2 regions of the Alteromonas sp. CNT1-28 genome follow, and region 1 is predicted to be linked to the other one. Evidence: predicted binding sites of a transcription regulator. Region 1 holds the regulator's gene; the other holds the start of a gene.
What was found. The regulator FliA, encoded in region 1, starts transcription of late flagellar genes. The targets are predictions, from matches to a motif close to CTAAAGNTNNNNNNNNNNNNGCCGATA.
Positions count from the first base shown of each region.

Region 2: a site for FliA is predicted at 5,288-5,314, ahead of pomA (flagellar motor protein PomA). Genes of this name have one in related genera too.

Region 1 covers NZ_JAKREZ010000002.1:197,861-206,372, reverse strand. The annotation lists gene MHN02_RS02620 (chemotaxis response regulator protein-glutamate methylesterase) at 1-311, opposite strand, end outside; gene MHN02_RS02615 (chemotaxis protein CheA) at 340-2,565, opposite strand; gene MHN02_RS02610 (protein phosphatase CheZ) at 2,578-3,333, opposite strand; gene cheY (chemotaxis response regulator CheY) at 3,368-3,751, opposite strand; gene MHN02_RS02600 (RNA polymerase sigma factor FliA) at 3,788-4,519, opposite strand; gene MHN02_RS02595 (MinD/ParA family protein) at 4,516-5,382, opposite strand; gene flhF (flagellar biosynthesis protein FlhF) at 5,388-6,797, opposite strand; gene flhA (flagellar biosynthesis protein FlhA) at 6,827-8,512, opposite strand, start outside.
Region 2 covers NZ_JAKREZ010000011.1:63,602-72,113, forward strand. The annotation lists gene nusB (transcription antitermination factor NusB) at 1-187, shown strand, start outside; gene thiL (thiamine-phosphate kinase) at 236-1,201, shown strand; gene MHN02_RS09530 (phosphatidylglycerophosphatase A) at 1,243-1,743, shown strand; gene dxs (1-deoxy-D-xylulose-5-phosphate synthase) at 1,879-3,759, opposite strand; gene MHN02_RS09540 (farnesyl diphosphate synthase) at 3,792-4,682, opposite strand; gene xseB (exodeoxyribonuclease VII small subunit) at 4,712-4,954, opposite strand; gene pomA (flagellar motor protein PomA) at 5,365-6,126, shown strand; gene MHN02_RS09555 (flagellar motor protein MotB) at 6,126-7,055, shown strand; gene MHN02_RS09560 (cyclopropane-fatty-acyl-phospholipid synthase family protein) at 7,142-8,398, opposite strand; gene MHN02_RS09565 (DUF1365 domain-containing protein) at 8,401-8,512, opposite strand, start outside.

The DNA.
Region 1 (8,512 bases):
AAGAAATCGAGCGCGCCCGCTTCTAACGCATCTAATGTCGCTTGCGCACCATGATGCGTAAGCGAAGAAAACATAAGAATAGGTGTAGGCCGTTTGTCCATTATGGCCTTTACAGCTGAAATGCCGTCCATGACAGGCATTTCAACATCCATCGTTATCACATCCGGCTTAAGCGCTTCTGCTTTTTCAAGTGCATCGCGCCCATTTCTCGCTTCCCCAACAACTTCAAGTTCCCTATCGCCATCGAGTATTTCTTTTACTCGACGACGATAAAAAGTCGAGTCGTCCACGACAAGGACTTTAAAGACCATGGATTATTATTCCTGTTAATTCATCGCCTTACTTGATGGGTTTACGCGCATACCGTTTAAGCAGGCTCGGAATATCTAAAATTAGTGCAATTCCACCGTCTGATGTAATCGTGGCTCCCGCCATACCAGGCGTGCCTTGCAATAATGCATCAAGAGGTTTAATAACCACTTCTTCTTGGCCTATTAGCGCGTCTACTACGAATCCTACTTGTTGTGTACCAATTTGCACTACAACAACGTGTCCCTTTTCTCTATCGATGTTTTTGGGACCTCGAATCAACCATTCACCAAGGAAGAACAACGGAATTGCTTTTGAGCGAACTATCATTGTTAGTTGGCCATCGACCGTGTTGGTCTTTTTGATGTCCATATTTATTATTTCGTTCACCGCACCTAATGGTAACGCAAAGGTTTGTTTTCCTACAACAATCATTAGCGTAGGAAGAATGGCTAGCGTTAGCGGAACTTTGATATCCAGTCGCGTGCCTTTTCCTAGCTGTGAATCAATGTTCACGGTGCCGTTAAGTTGGTTAATTTTGGTCTTAACCACGTCCATGCCCACACCGCGACCAGAAATATCACTAATTTCTGTTTTGGTTGAGAACCCTGGCGCGAATATCAAGTTAAACGCTTCAACATCCGACATACGTGCAGCTGCGTCTGCGTCTAGTACACCGCGACTAATAGCAATTTCTTTAAGCTTTTCAGGATCCATGCCTTTACCATCATCTTCGATGGTTAGAAGAATATGATCGCCTTCTTGAGATGCCGATAGCTGAACCGTACCCATACGCGGTTTACCCGCTGCAGCACGATCATCAGGCATTTCAATACCATGGTCGACGGAGTTTCTCACCAAATGCACAAGTGGATCGGCCAGTGCTTCAACCAGGTTTTTATCTAAATCAGTTTCCTCACCCACAAGCTCAAGGGTGATTTCTTTTTTCAAGCTTCTAGCGAGGTCTCGAACAACGCGAGGGAAACGACCAAACACCTTCTTGATAGGTTGCATGCGGGTTTTCATTACCGCACCTTGCAAGTCGCCCGTTACCACATCTAAGTTGGCAATGGCTTTGGACATGCTTTCGTCGTTACTGTTGATACCCAAGCTTATTAGCCTGTTTCTCACTAGTACGAGTTCACCCACCATGTTCATAATTTGGTCAAGGCGCTTGGTATCTACACGTACTGTAGTCTCAGCAGGAGGCGCAGTTGGTGCCGCCTTCTTCTCATCTTTTTTAGGCGCTGCTTTTGGTGCAGCAGGTGCGCTTGCTTTAGCTGGCGCTGCGGCGCTAGGAGCAGGCGTCGCTTTTGGCGCAGCTTGTTTCGCTTTTTGAACCGCTTCTGTTGCTGCCTTATCTACAGGAGGCTCTGGCGCCTTTGAAACGGCTCCCTGCTTGGTAGGCCCTTGCCCTGAGCCATGTAGTTGGTCAAGCAGTGCTTCAAATTCGTCATCGGTGATTTCTTCATCACCAGCTGCACTCGGCGTAACTGGTGCTGGAGCTGGTGTATTTGCCTTTGGCGTAGCTTCTTCACCACCAAACTTGCCTTTGCCATGTAAATCATCGAGCAGCGCTTCAAATTCTTCGTCGGTGATATCGTCGTTATCACTAGCGGCAGCAGGTGCAGCAGCCTTTGCAGGTTCGCTTTTAGCCGCTGAGGACTGTCCTGGTGCCCCAGAGCCATGAAGCTCATCAAGCAGCGCTTCAAACTCATCTTCAGTGATTTCGTCAATACCGCCGCTATCACCAGAACTTGGTGCCTGTGCAGTAGGCTCTTCAACAACTAATTCTGGCTCTTCAATCGCGGGCTCAGGTTCTGACGCCGGCGCGCTTTGTTCACCAAAAATATTCTCATCTGGAGATTCCGGGCGACTTAGTTTGTGTAACAAGTCTACTAGGTGTGCATCTGCTGGCTCTAATGGATCCCGAGCTTTCACTCGTTCAAACATTTCAACCACCACATCTGTGGCTTGCAGAATAATATCCATCAATTCAGGGGTTAGTGTTCGTTGACCGTTACGCATTACGTCAAAGACGTTTTCCGCACCGTGACAAATTTCTACTAACTCGGTAAGAGACAGGAACCCTGCTCCCCCTTTAACTGTGTGATAACCACGGAAAATTGCATTCAGCAAATCCGCATCTTCAGGATTGTTCTCAAGATCAACGAGCTGTTCTTGTAATTGTTCAAGTATCTCTCCAGCCTCAACTAGAAAGTCCTGTAATATATCCTCGTCAACATCAAACGACATGCGCCCGCTCCCCTAAAAACCTAAGCTAGACAGAAGATCATCTACATCATCTTGGCCTGACACGACGTCGTCGCGCTTATCGGCATCAATGATAGGGCCTTCTGCCTCTACACCATCAACCTTATCGGCCTTAACGCTGGATGGTTTAGTTTGTTCTGCACCGTCGCGTTCACCAAACATGGTAAGCATGTTAACTAAGCTGTCTTCCACTTCTTTAACCAAGTCGATAACGCGGCGAATAACCTGACCAGTTAAGTCTTGATAACCTTGAGCCATCAATACTTCTGTAAGTAACTGTGTAAGTTTAGCTGACTGTGCCGAACCTTCTTCCAACAATTCGTCTAAGTCTGCGCATAAAGCCTTGAATTCACCCAACTCTATTTGGCGATTCATCAGCTTTTTCCACTCAGGCATAACCTTTTCGATGCGCGCCGACAGCATTTCAGCTATAGGCATGCTCGCTTCAACGGCATCCATAGTAGTATTAGCAGCTTTTTCAGTTTCTTCAATTACGTAGGTTAGGCGGGATTGTGCATCGGGAATATCATCGGTCGCGAGATTTTTAATGCGGTCGTCTATTTGGAAATTATTCAGCGCGTCATGGAGCTGACGCGTCAGTTTCCCTACTTCGGCAAATAACTCAACGTTTTCTTTCATTGAGGCCGCTTCTAATAGGGCATTGGCTGAAGCGTTGTCACCCTCTTCAAGGTAGGTGACAAGCTGTTTTGCTTCTTCCAACGAAATTGGAACGTTTACATTCGTTGACATCCAGTAAACCTCATTTCTCTGGTGAGCGTCTGGATCAACCTAAACGTTCGAATATTTTATCTAATTTTTCTTTAAGTGTTGCTGCAGTGAACGGCTTAACAACGTAGCCATTAACACCTGCTTGCGCGGCGGCAACAATTTGCTCTTTCTTCGCTTCAGCAGTAACCATAAGTACTGGTAGGTGCTTGAGCTTGTCATCGGCTCTAATCGCGCGAAGCAAGTCAATACCCTGCATACCAGGCATGTTCCAATCGGTAACTACGAAATCGAAATCACCTTGCTGCAACATAGGCAATGCAGTACTTCCGTCATCCGCTTCCTGGATGTTGGAAAAACCCAAATCTTTAAGTAGGTTTTTGATGATACGTCTCATGGTAGAAAAATCATCGACCACGAGAATTTTCATGCTTTTGTCCAAAATAGCCTCCAGTGAGGGGTTAATTGTTATTAATTTCTATTCTTCGTCAGCTTGCCACGACTTCATTCGTGATTTGAGTTTTAACATGGCCTGACTGTGAATTTGACTGACTCTCGATTCACTTACATCAAGAACCTCACCAATTTCTCTTAGGTTCAGCTCTTCATCATAATACAGCGAAAGTACAATCGCTTCTCTTTCAGGTAATGTCGTAATTGCATGGGCAAGCGCTTTTTGGAAAGCGCCTTGCATTAAATCTTCCAGTGGTGCGTCGCTACCTCGATTTTGCTCTGTCGAAATAACATCTTCTGACACACCTAAATCTTCAATACCTACCAGCTTTCCGGCATTTACTTCATTAAGCATTTGGTGATAGTCCTGCAAGCTTACATTAAGCCTATCAGCAATATCAGAATCTCTAGCATCGCGGCCTGTTTCGCTTTCTACTTGCGAAATTGCTTCAGTGATCGCTCGGCCATTTCGGTGGACTGAACGCGGTGTCCAATCCCCTTTGCGAATTTCATCTAGCATAGCACCGCGAATGCGAATACCGGCAAACGTTTCAAAGCTGGCTCCTTTTGAACCATCAAAGTTTCGTGCGGCTTCTAATAATCCAATCATGCCTGATTGAATTAAATCGTCTACGAGAACACTAGCCGGCAATCGCGCTATCAAGTGATGCGCTATACGCTTAACCAATGGCGCATGTCTTTCGACTAACTGCGCTTTATCGGTTTGTTGTTGATAAGCGGCTGCCTTGCTGTTCAACGCTGACTTCCTACGGCTTTTTCTGCAACTAACTGTTCAATAAAGAACTCTAAATGGCCACCTGGCTGCGCTGGAATAGGCCATGTTAAGGCTTTACTCGCCAACTGTGTTATTGCAACGGCTGCCGGTGAACCTGGGTAAGCATCGACAATGGCTGTTTGTTTACGCACTGCTTTACGAATGTTCTCGTCAAACGGTACTGTCGCCACTAATTCTAGTGCAACATCTAAAAAACGCCCTGTCACTTTGCTTAATTTACTAAATAGCTCTTGGCCTTCTCGCACGTCGCGCACCATATTAGCCACAACTTTGAAGCGGAAAACACCGTGCTCTCTATTCAGAATTTTTATCAATGCATACGCATCTGTCAATGAAGTAGGCTCGTCACACACAACGACCATGATGTCTTGTGAGGCTTTTGAAAAGCTCAACACCATGTCTGAAATACCTGCCGCTGTATCAACGATAAGCACGTCAATTTGCGAGCGCAGCTCACTAAAGGCACGAATTAGGCCAGCGTGTTGCGTTGGCGACAATTCTGCCATCGACTGCGTGCCTGATGTGGCAGGGGCAATCTTTATTCCGTGCGGACCGGTCACTAATACTTCATCAAGTGTACATTCGCCGGAAAGCACGTGGGATAAGTTTTTCTCAACACGCAAACCTAACATAACGTCTACGTTAGCAAGACCGAGGTCCGCATCGAGAACCATTACACGTTTACCTTGCTTCGCCATGGCGATAGCGGTGTTCAATGTAATGTTTGTTTTACCTACGCCACCTTTGCCACCGGTGACGGCGATTACTTTGATTAACCGTGATTGCTTCATTTTTCTTAAGCTACTCGCTTGGTCGTCAATCATACTGCTTATGCTGTTTTAATTGCGTTGTTACCACTAGTATGATTCAAACCGTACTTTTTATAAAGCTTTGCAGCAGCGGAAACCAAAGATTTCGCTTCTGCAATCTTAATGTCTTCAGGTACTTTTTGACCATCGGTGACATAACTAACCGGTAATTGGTATTCAACCGCTGCACTAAGCACCTCTCCTAAAGAGTAGCACTCATCTAACTTTGTGAAAATACAGCCACTTAGTTCAATATCATCATACGCTTGAATGATTCTCTGCAAAGCAGGATATTGCGTATTTGCTTGCGCTACCAAATATTTTTTAACATTTGGCATTTGTCCGTTATCAAACTGCTTAATTTGTTTAATTAATCGACTATCTCTTTGACTAAATCCAGCCGTATCAATCAATACTAGTCGCTTATGACGAAGTTGGAATAATAAATCCGCAAGTTCTTCACTAGTCTGCGCTTTTCTCACCGTGCAGCCAATAATCTTTCCGTATGTCGCTAGCTGCTCATAGGCGGCAATTCTATACGTATCGATGGTAATCATCGCAACCGACTCTGCACCGTATTTCTGCGCATAGCGGGCAGCAAGTTTCGCAACGGTAGTTGTTTTACCGGTACCTGTTGGTCCTACTAATGCAACAGCACCTTGTGCGCTAAGTATATCGTTTCCTGTCACATTTATGCGATTAGCCAATAGGTTAAGAAGATATACCCATGCATCTCGTTCGTTGTAATGTGACGGCGTATAGCTAATAAGCTGCTTCGCTAACGCGTTGCTTAACCCCATATCGGTTAAACGGGTGATTAGATATTGATGAACAGGTTTTTGACGTTTGTTCTTAGCTTCCATCAAGTCGGCCACTTGATATTGCAATACATCGCGAAGAGACGCTAGCTCTTCCTTGATTTGCGCAAGCTCCGCTGACTGCGTCACAGAGGTATCATCCATACTTGACGCTTGATGCTCTGGGAAAGCGTTCTGACGAACTGGTTCATGAGAAGACTGCTGAGCTTCTACGTCGTCAATAAAGGCTTCTGAGAAGTCTAAGTGCGAAGCAATTTCATTGGCGTGCTTAGCATTCGCTGTCATTGGTTGGTTAGGTTGCGCGGGACTCGCCACGCCATTATTTCCACCGTGCTGCTTTTCTAGCAGTGCTTTAAGGCTATCAGGACCGTCGTCACCAATGATTTCGCTCAAGCTAGGCACTGCCTTTTGACCGGGTGTTTTTGCAGCGGCTTGTGGAGACGCTTTCGTCGTAAACAACTTCGCTTCGGGTTCTTTGTCGTAGGCTGCGACAAGCTCAATACCGTCAGCGACTTTGCGATTTGACATGATCACAGCGTCACTGCCCAATTCAGCTTTAACTTGGCTTAACGCCTCACGCATATCTTTGCCGAAGAAACGTCTAATTTTCATTGCAACCTCTCCAATCACCCAGTGTCAGATTATTGACCGACCGAACTGACTATTTTTATTTGTTTGTCGTCAGGCACTTCTTGGTAAGACAGAACATGAAGCCCAACAACCGAATATTTTAAGAAGCGAGACAGAACGGGTCGTAGCATGCCTGAGGTAAGGAGTACTGCAGGCTCTCCTTCTAACTCTTGCTGCTGACTTGCTTGCTGCAATGATTTTTGCAGCTTGTCTGCCAGACCTGGTTCTATGCCAGCGCCATCTTCGCCACCTGCTTGAAGTGACTGGTGCAACATCTGTTCCAACTCTGGCGCCAAGGTTATGACAGGTATCTCTTTTGCACCTTGCGTAATTTCTTGGACAATTAAACGTTTAAGGGCAATACGCACTGCAGACACTAAAACATCGGGGTCTTGGCTGCGCGTGCCGTACTCACTGAGTGTTTGAACGATTGTACGCATATCGCGAATAGGCACGCCTTCAAACAATAAGGTTTGCAGTACTTTCACGACGGTGCTTAGCGGAAGAATGTCTGGTACTAATCCTTCAACCAGTTTCGGATGCTGCTTGGCAAGCATATCAAGAAGTTGTTGCGCTTCCTCGTGCCCTAATAATTGATATGCATTGTTAGAGAGTAATTGGCTTAAATGGGTCGCTACAACGGTCGCAGCGTCTACTACTGTGTACCCAAGGGTTTGTGCATGCTCCCGTTTATTGGGCTTAATCCATACTGCGTCCAAGCCGAACGCGGGGTCTTTAGTGGCACGCCCTTCTAATTTACCGAACACTTGCCCTGGATTAATAGCAAGTTCTTCATCGTGACTGATGATGGAATCGCCTATCGTTACGCCTAGCATAGCGATGGTGTAAGTGTTGGGCTCTAAATCCAAGTTATCGCGAATGTGGACAGGCGGAATAAGGAAACCCAGTTCTTGCGATAGTTTCTTACGTACGCCTTTAATGCGCGTCAACAACTCGCCACCTTGGGATTTATCGACAAGAGGAATTAAGCGATAGCCCACTTCCAATCCGATGGTATCTACCTGCTGAACATCATCCCAGCCAAGCTCTTTCACTTCAGGCGCAACCGATTCATCTTTTACCACATTGTCTGGCACTTTGGGCTCTGCGGCCTTTCTCTTTTCTTGAACCGACTGCCAGTAAGCAAAGCCTGCAATCAAGAATGAGAACCCTAAGAATGCGATATGAGGCATCCCAGGAATGATACCCATCACAAATAGAACCCCCGAGGCTATATAAAGGGCTTGATTATTACCAAGCTGACCGCGGATTTCTTTGCCCATTTCCTGGGTCTCGTTTTCACGAGTAACGATAATGGCTGTAGCGACCGAAAGTAACAATGAAGGAATTTGCGCCACCAAACCATCACCGATGGTCAATATGGTGTAGATTTCTATAGCGTTACCGAATGAAAGCCCGTGCTGAATCATGCCAATAAAAAGACCACCGACAATATTAATCAGCATGATGAAAAGGCCTGCGACCGCATCACCCTTTACAAATTTTGACGCACCGTCCATCGACCCGTAAAAATCCGCTTCTGCGGTAATCTCTTCACGGCGTTTACGTGCTTGGTCTTGATCTATATACCCTGCATTTAAATCAGCATCTATGGCCATTTGCTTACCGGGCATAGCATCTAACGTAAAGCGAGCGCTTACTTCTGAAATACGTCCTGCGCCTGCGGTTACAACTTT
Region 2 (8,512 bases), on a different contig from region 1:
TATTGAAAAAGCAATCTTGCGCATTGCGACGCTGGAACTGACCGAGCGCATTGACGTCCCTTACCGCGTAATTATTAATGAGGCGATTGAGCTTGCTAAAGCATTTGGTGCTGAAGAAAGTCACAAGTTCATTAATGGTGCACTGGACAAAGCAGTGCGCACATTGCGCAAAGACGAGCGCGACTAACCTTACCGTGGCGGCATGGACTGCCGCTAAAAGGGTTTAAAAATTACCGTGAAAGAATTTGATCTTATCGGCCGCTACTTTTCAAACAGCGGCCACAAACGCAAAGACGTTGTTATTGGTATTGGTGATGACTGTGCTGTAACAACGGTTCCTGAAAACCAACAGCTTGCCGTTACCACAGATACCCTGGTTGCAGGTGTGCACTTTTTGAAAGACGCACCGGCGAAGTCTGTTGCGTATAAAACAGTGGCGGTAAACTTAAGCGACCTTGCCGCAATGGGCGCAGAGCCAGCGTGGATTAGCTTATCTCTGTCATTACCGGAAGTGGACGAAGCTTGGCTAGATGACTTTGTTTCGGGCCTTTATGAGCTAACTCAGTACTATTCTGTACAGCTTATCGGTGGCGATACGGTTAAAGGCCCAATGGCGTTCACGATTACAGCTCAAGGCTTCATACCGCCAGGTTCTGAGCTAACGCGTAGCGGCGCTAAGCCAGGTGATTGGCTTTATGTCACGGGAACGCTTGGTGACGCAGGTGCAGGTTTAGACATCCTGCAAAATAAGCTGAGTGTAAGCGGTGAAGCGAAAGATGTCTTGGTAAATCGTCATTACTTCCCAACTCCTCGCGTAGCGGTGGGCACAGCTATCCGACGTATTGCAACGTCGTGCATTGATATCTCTGATGGTTTAATTTCAGATTTAGGTCATATCCTAAAAGCGTCTAATTGCGGTGCAAATGTTCATGTAGAGCGTTTACCGTTGTCACGAGCATTAACAAGCGCGGTTACACCAGAGCAAGCTATCGAATACGCGCTGTCTGCAGGCGATGACTATGAGCTTATCTTCACTGTAAGTGAAGAGCAGCGCGGAAGTCTTGAAACCTCGTTGGCAAGCACAAACGTGAAAGCCACATGTATTGGCCAATTAACCGGTCATAACGGCACACTTTCATTGCTCAAAGACAACGAAAAGTACACACCTGTTAACGTGTCAGGTTACGAGCACGCCTTTTAGGCGGCCTATTTGTCCGACAAAAGCAATAAAAAGGAAAAAGCATGCAGGCTGAGTTTCGCGCTAGAGTGAGTATGAAAAATCCCGTGCATTTTCTCGCACTAGGCTTTGGCAGTGGACTTATTCCTTTCATGCCGGGAACCTTTGGCTCACTTGCTGCGTTGCCCCTACTTATTGCCTGTAGCCAGATTTCCCTAATTTCCTTTATCGCGCTTACGCTGATATTCTCAGTTGTAGGCATTTACCTGTGTGGCAAGACTGCTGACGATATGCAGGTTCACGATCATGGCTCTATAGTGTGGGATGAAATAGCGGGCATGTTTGTGACCTTTCTGTTTGTACCTATTTCAGCGTCCTCTTTACTTGTAGGCTTTGTTCTATTCAGGCTTTTCGATATCTTGAAGCCTTGGCCAATAGGTATCATAGATAAGCGCTTACACGGCGGTACAGGCATTATGCTTGATGATCTTATCGCTGGCGCCATGGCATGCGGTTGTCTACATTTACTAATAGCGTTTTGGCCTGCCGCATTGGCTTTGTTTTAATTCATTACGAATATTCGCCGCCATTTTGTTAGACTTACCTCAAAGGAAAGCCAGTTGACGGTGAGCAAACTATTTACGAAAAAGCCCGCAAAATAGCGGGCTTTTTAATGTCTTAGTAATGATTTTAAAGCTTAATTAGTTAGCGCTTAAACTGCTAGCCGCCGCAATAATACCTTCAGCATCTAAGCCGTGCTCTTTGTACATTTCCTGCTGAGTGCCTTGCAATATAAAGCTATCAGGCAGCCCTAACATCTTCACCGCTTTTAATACGCCATTTTGCTGTAGGTGTTCAAGCACCGCACTGCCAGCTCCCCCCATAATACAGCCGTCTTCCAACGTAATAAGTGCACTGTGCTCACTGGCAGCTTTTAATACTGCGTCGCCGTCTAACGGCTTAATGAAACGCATGTCGATAACGGTAGCGTCAATCGCCTCTGCAGCTTCAAGCGCGTAGGGCAGTAGGCAGCCAAAGTTTAAAATGGCGATACTTTCAGACTTGCCTTTTGATGATTCTCGACACGTACGAGATTTACCAATCTCAAGCTCTGTCATAGCTTCGTCAGGGGTGACACCCATGCCAGCACCGCGAGGGTAACGAACAGCAGCTGGTTTTTGTAGCTTGTGACCCGTGTAGAGCATTTGACGACATTCATTTTCATCTGAAGGCGCCATAACCACCATATTCGGAATACAGCGAAGGAAAGCGATATCAAACGCCCCCTGGTGAGTAGGGCCGTCTGCGCCAACAATACCGGCTCTATCAATGGCAAACAATACGGGTAAGTCTTGAATCGCCACATCGTGAATGAGCTGGTCATAGGCGCGCTGCAGGAACGACGAATAAATAGCAACAACCGCATTCATACCGTCTTTGGCAAGGCCTGCGCCAAAGGTCACCGCGTGCTGTTCAGCAATCGCAACATCGAAATACTGCTCTGGAAAACGCTGAGAAAACTCAACCATGCCTGAACCTTCGCGCATGGCTGGCGTTACCGCCATTAGCTTAGGGTCTTGTGCCGCCATATCACACAGCCATTTCCCAAAGATTGCAGAGTAGGTAGGGGCTGAAGGCTTAGATTTTGGCAAAGCGTTGTCAGCCGGATTGAATTTTGGTACCGCGTGGAACTTGATAGGGTCTTCTTCAGCAACCGCGTAACCTTTACCTTTCTTGGTGACTACGTGAAGTAGCTGCGGGCCGTCAAACTTGCGCATATTGCGTAGCGTATCGACAACACCATTTACGTCGTGGCCATCGATAGGGCCAATGTAGTTAAAGCCAAGCTCTTCAAATATCGTGCCCGGGACAACCATGCCTTTAATGTGTTCTTCTGCACGGCTGGCAAACTCCTTAATAGGAGGTACATTGCTTAGCAGCTTTTTGCCGCCATCGCGTATAGAGTTGAAAAAGTTGCCTGTAAGCAAGCGAGCTAAGTGACTGTTCAACGCACCTACGTTTTCAGAAATAGACATTTCGTTGTCGTTAAGTACAACTACCATGTCTTTCTTGATATCACCAGCGTGATTAAGGGCTTCAAACGCCATACCAGCGGTCATAGCACCGTCGCCAATTACCGCTACAACCTTTCTGTTTTTGCCTTCTTTTTCGGCAGCCACAGCCATGCCCAGCCCTGCACTAATCGATGTAGACGAATGACCAACTGCAAAGGTGTCGTAGTCGCTCTCAGGCGGCCATGGGAAAGGGTGCAGACCATTCTTTTGGCGAATGGTGCTCATGCGCTCTGCACGACCTGTAAGGATTTTGTGCGGATAAGCTTGGTGACCTACATCCCACAGCAGTCGATCGAAGGGGGTGTCGTACACATAGTGCAAAGCGACGGTCAGTTCCACTGTGCCTAAACCAGATGCAAAGTGCCCACTAGTTTGGCTTACGCTGTTAAGTAAGTACTCACGCAACTCATCGGCGAGCTCGCGTAATTTGTCTTGGGGCAACTGCCTCAATTTATCGGGTGTTTGCGCAAGCGCAAGCGTTGGGTAATGTTGGAGATCTAAACTCATGTACTTATTATCTTTTTCAACATGGCGCGTGGCTAATGGTCGCGTTTTACCAAAAGCTCGCTAAACGCAATTAAACTGTCAGTATTGTAGGGTAAACGCGCCAATGCTTGAAGTGCATTATCGTGAAGCATTTCTAATTCTTGTTTAGCGCCTGTAATACCAAGTTTGGCTGGAAAGGTATTTTTCCCTAACGCTTCGTCTGACCCCGCGGGCTTACCTAATTTTTCGCTACTGCCTTCCACATCTAAAATATCGTCTTGAACTTGGAAAGCTAGCCCAATATCCGCGGCATAAGCCATTAAGTCAATTTTAGTTTGAGGCAGTAAGCCTTCACTAACAATGGCGACCATTTCTACGCAGGCTTTTAACAATGCACCGGTTTTCAATCTATGCAGCTGTTTTAGTTCTTCTAGCGAGATGGTTTTGCCGGTGCTGGCTAAATCGATAGCTTGCCCACCGCACATACCTATGTAACCCGCACTTTTCGCAAGTACAGACAGTAACTGGCTACGCTTTGTTTCAGCATACGTGCTTAATGGAGCATCAGCTAACACTGTAAATGCAAGTGCCTGCAGCGCATCGCCAGCTAAAATAGCGGTAGCCTCATCAAAGGCAATATGGCAGGTTGGCATACCGCGGCGCAAGTCGTCGTCGTCCATGGCTGGTAAATCGTCGTGGACTAACGAGTAGGCGTGCACACATTCAATGGCCATACTAATAGCCATTTGGTCTTTTTTGGGCACGTCTAGGGTGTTACCTACTACTTGAACAAGTAGTGGCCGCATCCGTTTACCGCCAGCAAGTAAGGCGTGACGCATTGCGTCTTTCAAGCGCGGCGCGTAATCGGGTAATTCGTCAATTAATGTAAGAAGAGATGCATCAGTTTGCTGTTTAACTTGCTGATGCAAAGCAGAAAAATTCATAGATTGCCTGTTAGTTAAAAATGAACGATTTATGGCTGTTCACTTTCAGGAAGAGGGTGGAGCGTTTCTTCGCCTTGTTCACTGAGCAGTATCTTTACTTTTTGCTCGGCGTTTTCAAGAGATTGTTGGCCTTGGCGGGAAAGTGCTATACCGCGCTCAAATTTTTCTAGTGCTTTATTAAGAGGCAGATCACCGCTTTCCATTTCGTTAACGATAGCTTCTAGTTCTGATAAAGTTTCTTCAAAAGACGCTGATGCTTTTTCTGTCGTCATAAAAACACTCAATATAGTGGCCAAAATACGTGTACCGCGCACATTAACCGAGGGTTGCACAAGGGTCAAATGGTTTGTCCGTATATCGCCTATATCACAGTAACATAGCTTTTTTTTCATCCAGTTCAAAAGGCAACATACAAGCAAATTGTGCTATATTCGATGCAGGGTTCACTAACCTTTCAGAAGTAACCGTGTTATTTACTGTGAAGGAAAAAGTAAGGCGCTGAAAAAGCGCTAGGTATTTTAGTTTAGAAAAAAGACAAAGCTGCGCTTTTGCATAGAACCTACTTCATAATAAACAAATAAATGTGATATTTTTCAATAATGTCGTTTTAGTATTTCTATCTTTTGCCGATAGGGTATTTGTACACTAACAGCACTGACTGCGCATAAATGGGGAAGAGTGAGTGGATTTAGCAACCGTCATAGGTATGTTGGGCGCCATTGGTTTCATAGTTATGGCTATGATTCTGGGCGGCAGCTTGGGCATGTTCATCGACGTGCAATCAATACTTATTGTATTCGGGGGAACACTATTTGTTGTCCTATCTCAGTTTACGTTGGGCCAATTCTTCAGTGCGGGTAAAGTTGCTGGCAAAGCATTCATGTTCAAAATTGAAACGCCTGAAGAGCTTATCGAGAAGATTGTTGAAATGGCAGACGCTGCGCGAAAAGGCGGGTTTCTGGCACTAGAAGAAGCGGAAATTTCAAATGAGTTCATGCAAAAAGGTGTGGACATGCTGGTTGACGGCCACGACATTGAAGTGGTGAGAGAAACGTTAGCTAAAGATATTTCTATGACAACGGAAAGGCATGAGTTCGGCGCTTCTATATTTAAAGGAATGGGTGACGTAGCACCAGCGATGGGTATGATTGGTACTTTGATCGGTCTGGTTGCCATGCTTTCAAACATGGATGACCCTAAAGCCATCGGCCCTGCTATGGCGGTAGCGCTATTAACCACGCTTTATGGTGCCTTTTTTGCCAACGTCGTGTGTTTGCCAATTGCCTTTAAACTGGCGGTAAGAGCCGGTGAAGAGAAGTTAAACCAGAGTCTTGTTCTTGACGGTATTGTGGGTATAGCCGATGGCCAGAACCCACGTGTTATCGAAGGGGTATTAAAGAACTACCTTGCGGCGAGTAAACGCGGAAGCGCAGAGGAAGAGTAATGGCCGAAGAAGAATGCCCAAAATGTCCCCCCGAGGGGCTTCCAGCCTGGATGGGAACCTTCGCAGACCTGATGTCGTTGCTTATGTGCTTCTTTGTACTGCTACTTTCGTTTTCGGAAATGGACGTACTGAAGTTTAAACAAATTGCGGGCTCTATGAAGTTTGCTTTTGGTGTGCAAAATAAAATTGAAGTAAAAGATATTCCAAAGGGTACCAGTGTTATTGCAATGGAGTTTCGACCTGGCAAGCCTGACCCTACGCCTATTGAGTCCATTCAGCAGCAAACCAACGAAATGACCCAACAAATGCTGGAATTTCAGGCTGGTAACGAAGACTCTGCCGGCGGAAGGCAGAAGCAGCGCGGCGAGCAGCGTGGCGGACAATCTCAACAAACGGCTACAGAATCGTCTTCATCGGCTGAACAAAGCACCGATCAGTCGCAAATGGCTGAACTGATGAAAAAAGTGGCTCAGCAGCTCGAAAAACAAATTCTAGATGGTTCGGTGGAAATGGAATCGTTGGGTCAGCAGTTAACCATTCGAATCCGTGAAAACGGTTCCTTTTCGGCGGGCTCGGCCTTTTTGCAGCCCCAATTCCAACCGGTGTTGAGAAAAATAGGTACGCTGTTGGCGGATGTGCCTGGAGAAATCGAAATTTCAGGGCACAGTGACGGCCAGCATATTGCTAATGAACTCTATCGTTCTAATTGGGACTTGTCAGCGCAGCGCGCTGTAGCGGTCGCTGAAGCCATGCGGACCGCGCCAGGGTTTGACGAAAGTCGTATGTCGGTAGTGGGTAAGGCAGATACCGATCCAATTGTAGAAAATGCCACTACACCTTCAGACCGAGCGCAAAATCGTCGCGTTGAAATTAATATTAATCAGGGTAAGCCAATGCTGTCTAAGCCTATATCAGTTGTAGATGAGTAGTGCTTTGACCTAGTGTCAGCTTCAAACAAGAAAGCGGCGCCAAAAGGGCGCCGCTTTTTTGTCACTACTATCGATAATTAGCGTTGTTAAACACGAGCCAAATCAAGTCTGTAATGAGGCTTTGAAATCACAAGCTGAACGGTACTGATTGTTCTTTCTAAAAAACCACCTTCACAATATTTCAGGTAGTAGGTCCACATTCGCATAAAACGCTCGTCATAACCGTCGTTTAAAAGCTCATCTTTTGCAGAAATAAATGCTTCATACCAATGGTTCAATGTTTTCGCATAGTCAATCCCGATGTCGTGTAAGTCACGAATCATCATATTAGTATACTTTTTCAGGTGAGCGTTAAGCTGGTGCTGAGAAGGTAAAAATCCACCCGGAAAGATATATTTCTGAATAAAGTCGACACTATTTGAATAGCTGTCGTAACGTCTGTCATCAATGGTTATTGACTGAAGCAGCATTAGGCCGTCGTCTTTTAAAAGTGACGAGCATTTCTCAAAGAAATTTCCTAAAAATTGTTTGCCTACAGCTTCAATCATCTCGATAGACACGAGCTTATCGTACTTGCCTTCAAGTAGGCGATAATCCTTTTTCAGCAAAGTGATTTTGCTTTCAAGTCCTTCTCGGGCAATCCATTCTTTTGCCCATGCATGCTGCTCTTCTGAAATGGTAGTGGTCGTTACGCGGCAACCATAATGCTTAGCAGCATAGACGGCTAGCCCGCCCCAGCCCGTGCCAATCTCTAAAAGATGATCGGTTTCGCTAAGCTGTAACTTGTCGCAAATGGCTTTGAGCTTGTAATTTTGTGCATCATTGAGAGTTGCATTCGGATCTGGGTATATGGCTGACGAATACATCATTGTTGGGTCAAGGAAGCGGGTATAAAGCTTATTACCCAGATCGTAATGCGCCTCGATATTTTTCTTGGCTTGGTCCTTTGTATTTCGACGTGCAAAGTGTTGAATCTTGTTGATGGGCATAGTCACCCATTTAAATTTATTCTCCCATTCGTCAAGGGTAGATAAATTCCTAGCAAACACTCTTACCACGGCTGTTACGTCGTCACTGTCCCATAACCCATCCATGAATGCTTCTCCGGCGCCCACACTTCCGCCAAGCAATAAGCGTCGATAGGCTTGTACATCCTTGATATTTACCGTTGCTCGCAAATCGCTTTCGTCTGTGCCGAAACGCGCAACGACATCGCCGTTTTCTTGAATGGTTAAACTGCCAAAAGGCAGTTGTTTTAAGCATTGTAGGAATAGAGTTCTACACGCTTTATCTACAAAGGAGACCTCTGAGGTGGTCAGTAGTACAGATTCACCAAAAGACATTGTTATTGTTCCTGACTTTTTTCTGGGTGTGTATACAGTGGCGTTCGTTTAAGCAATAGTTTAAGCGCGTGCCAATAAATTCCAGCCACAGTTTTTATTGTCATACTGGGTATA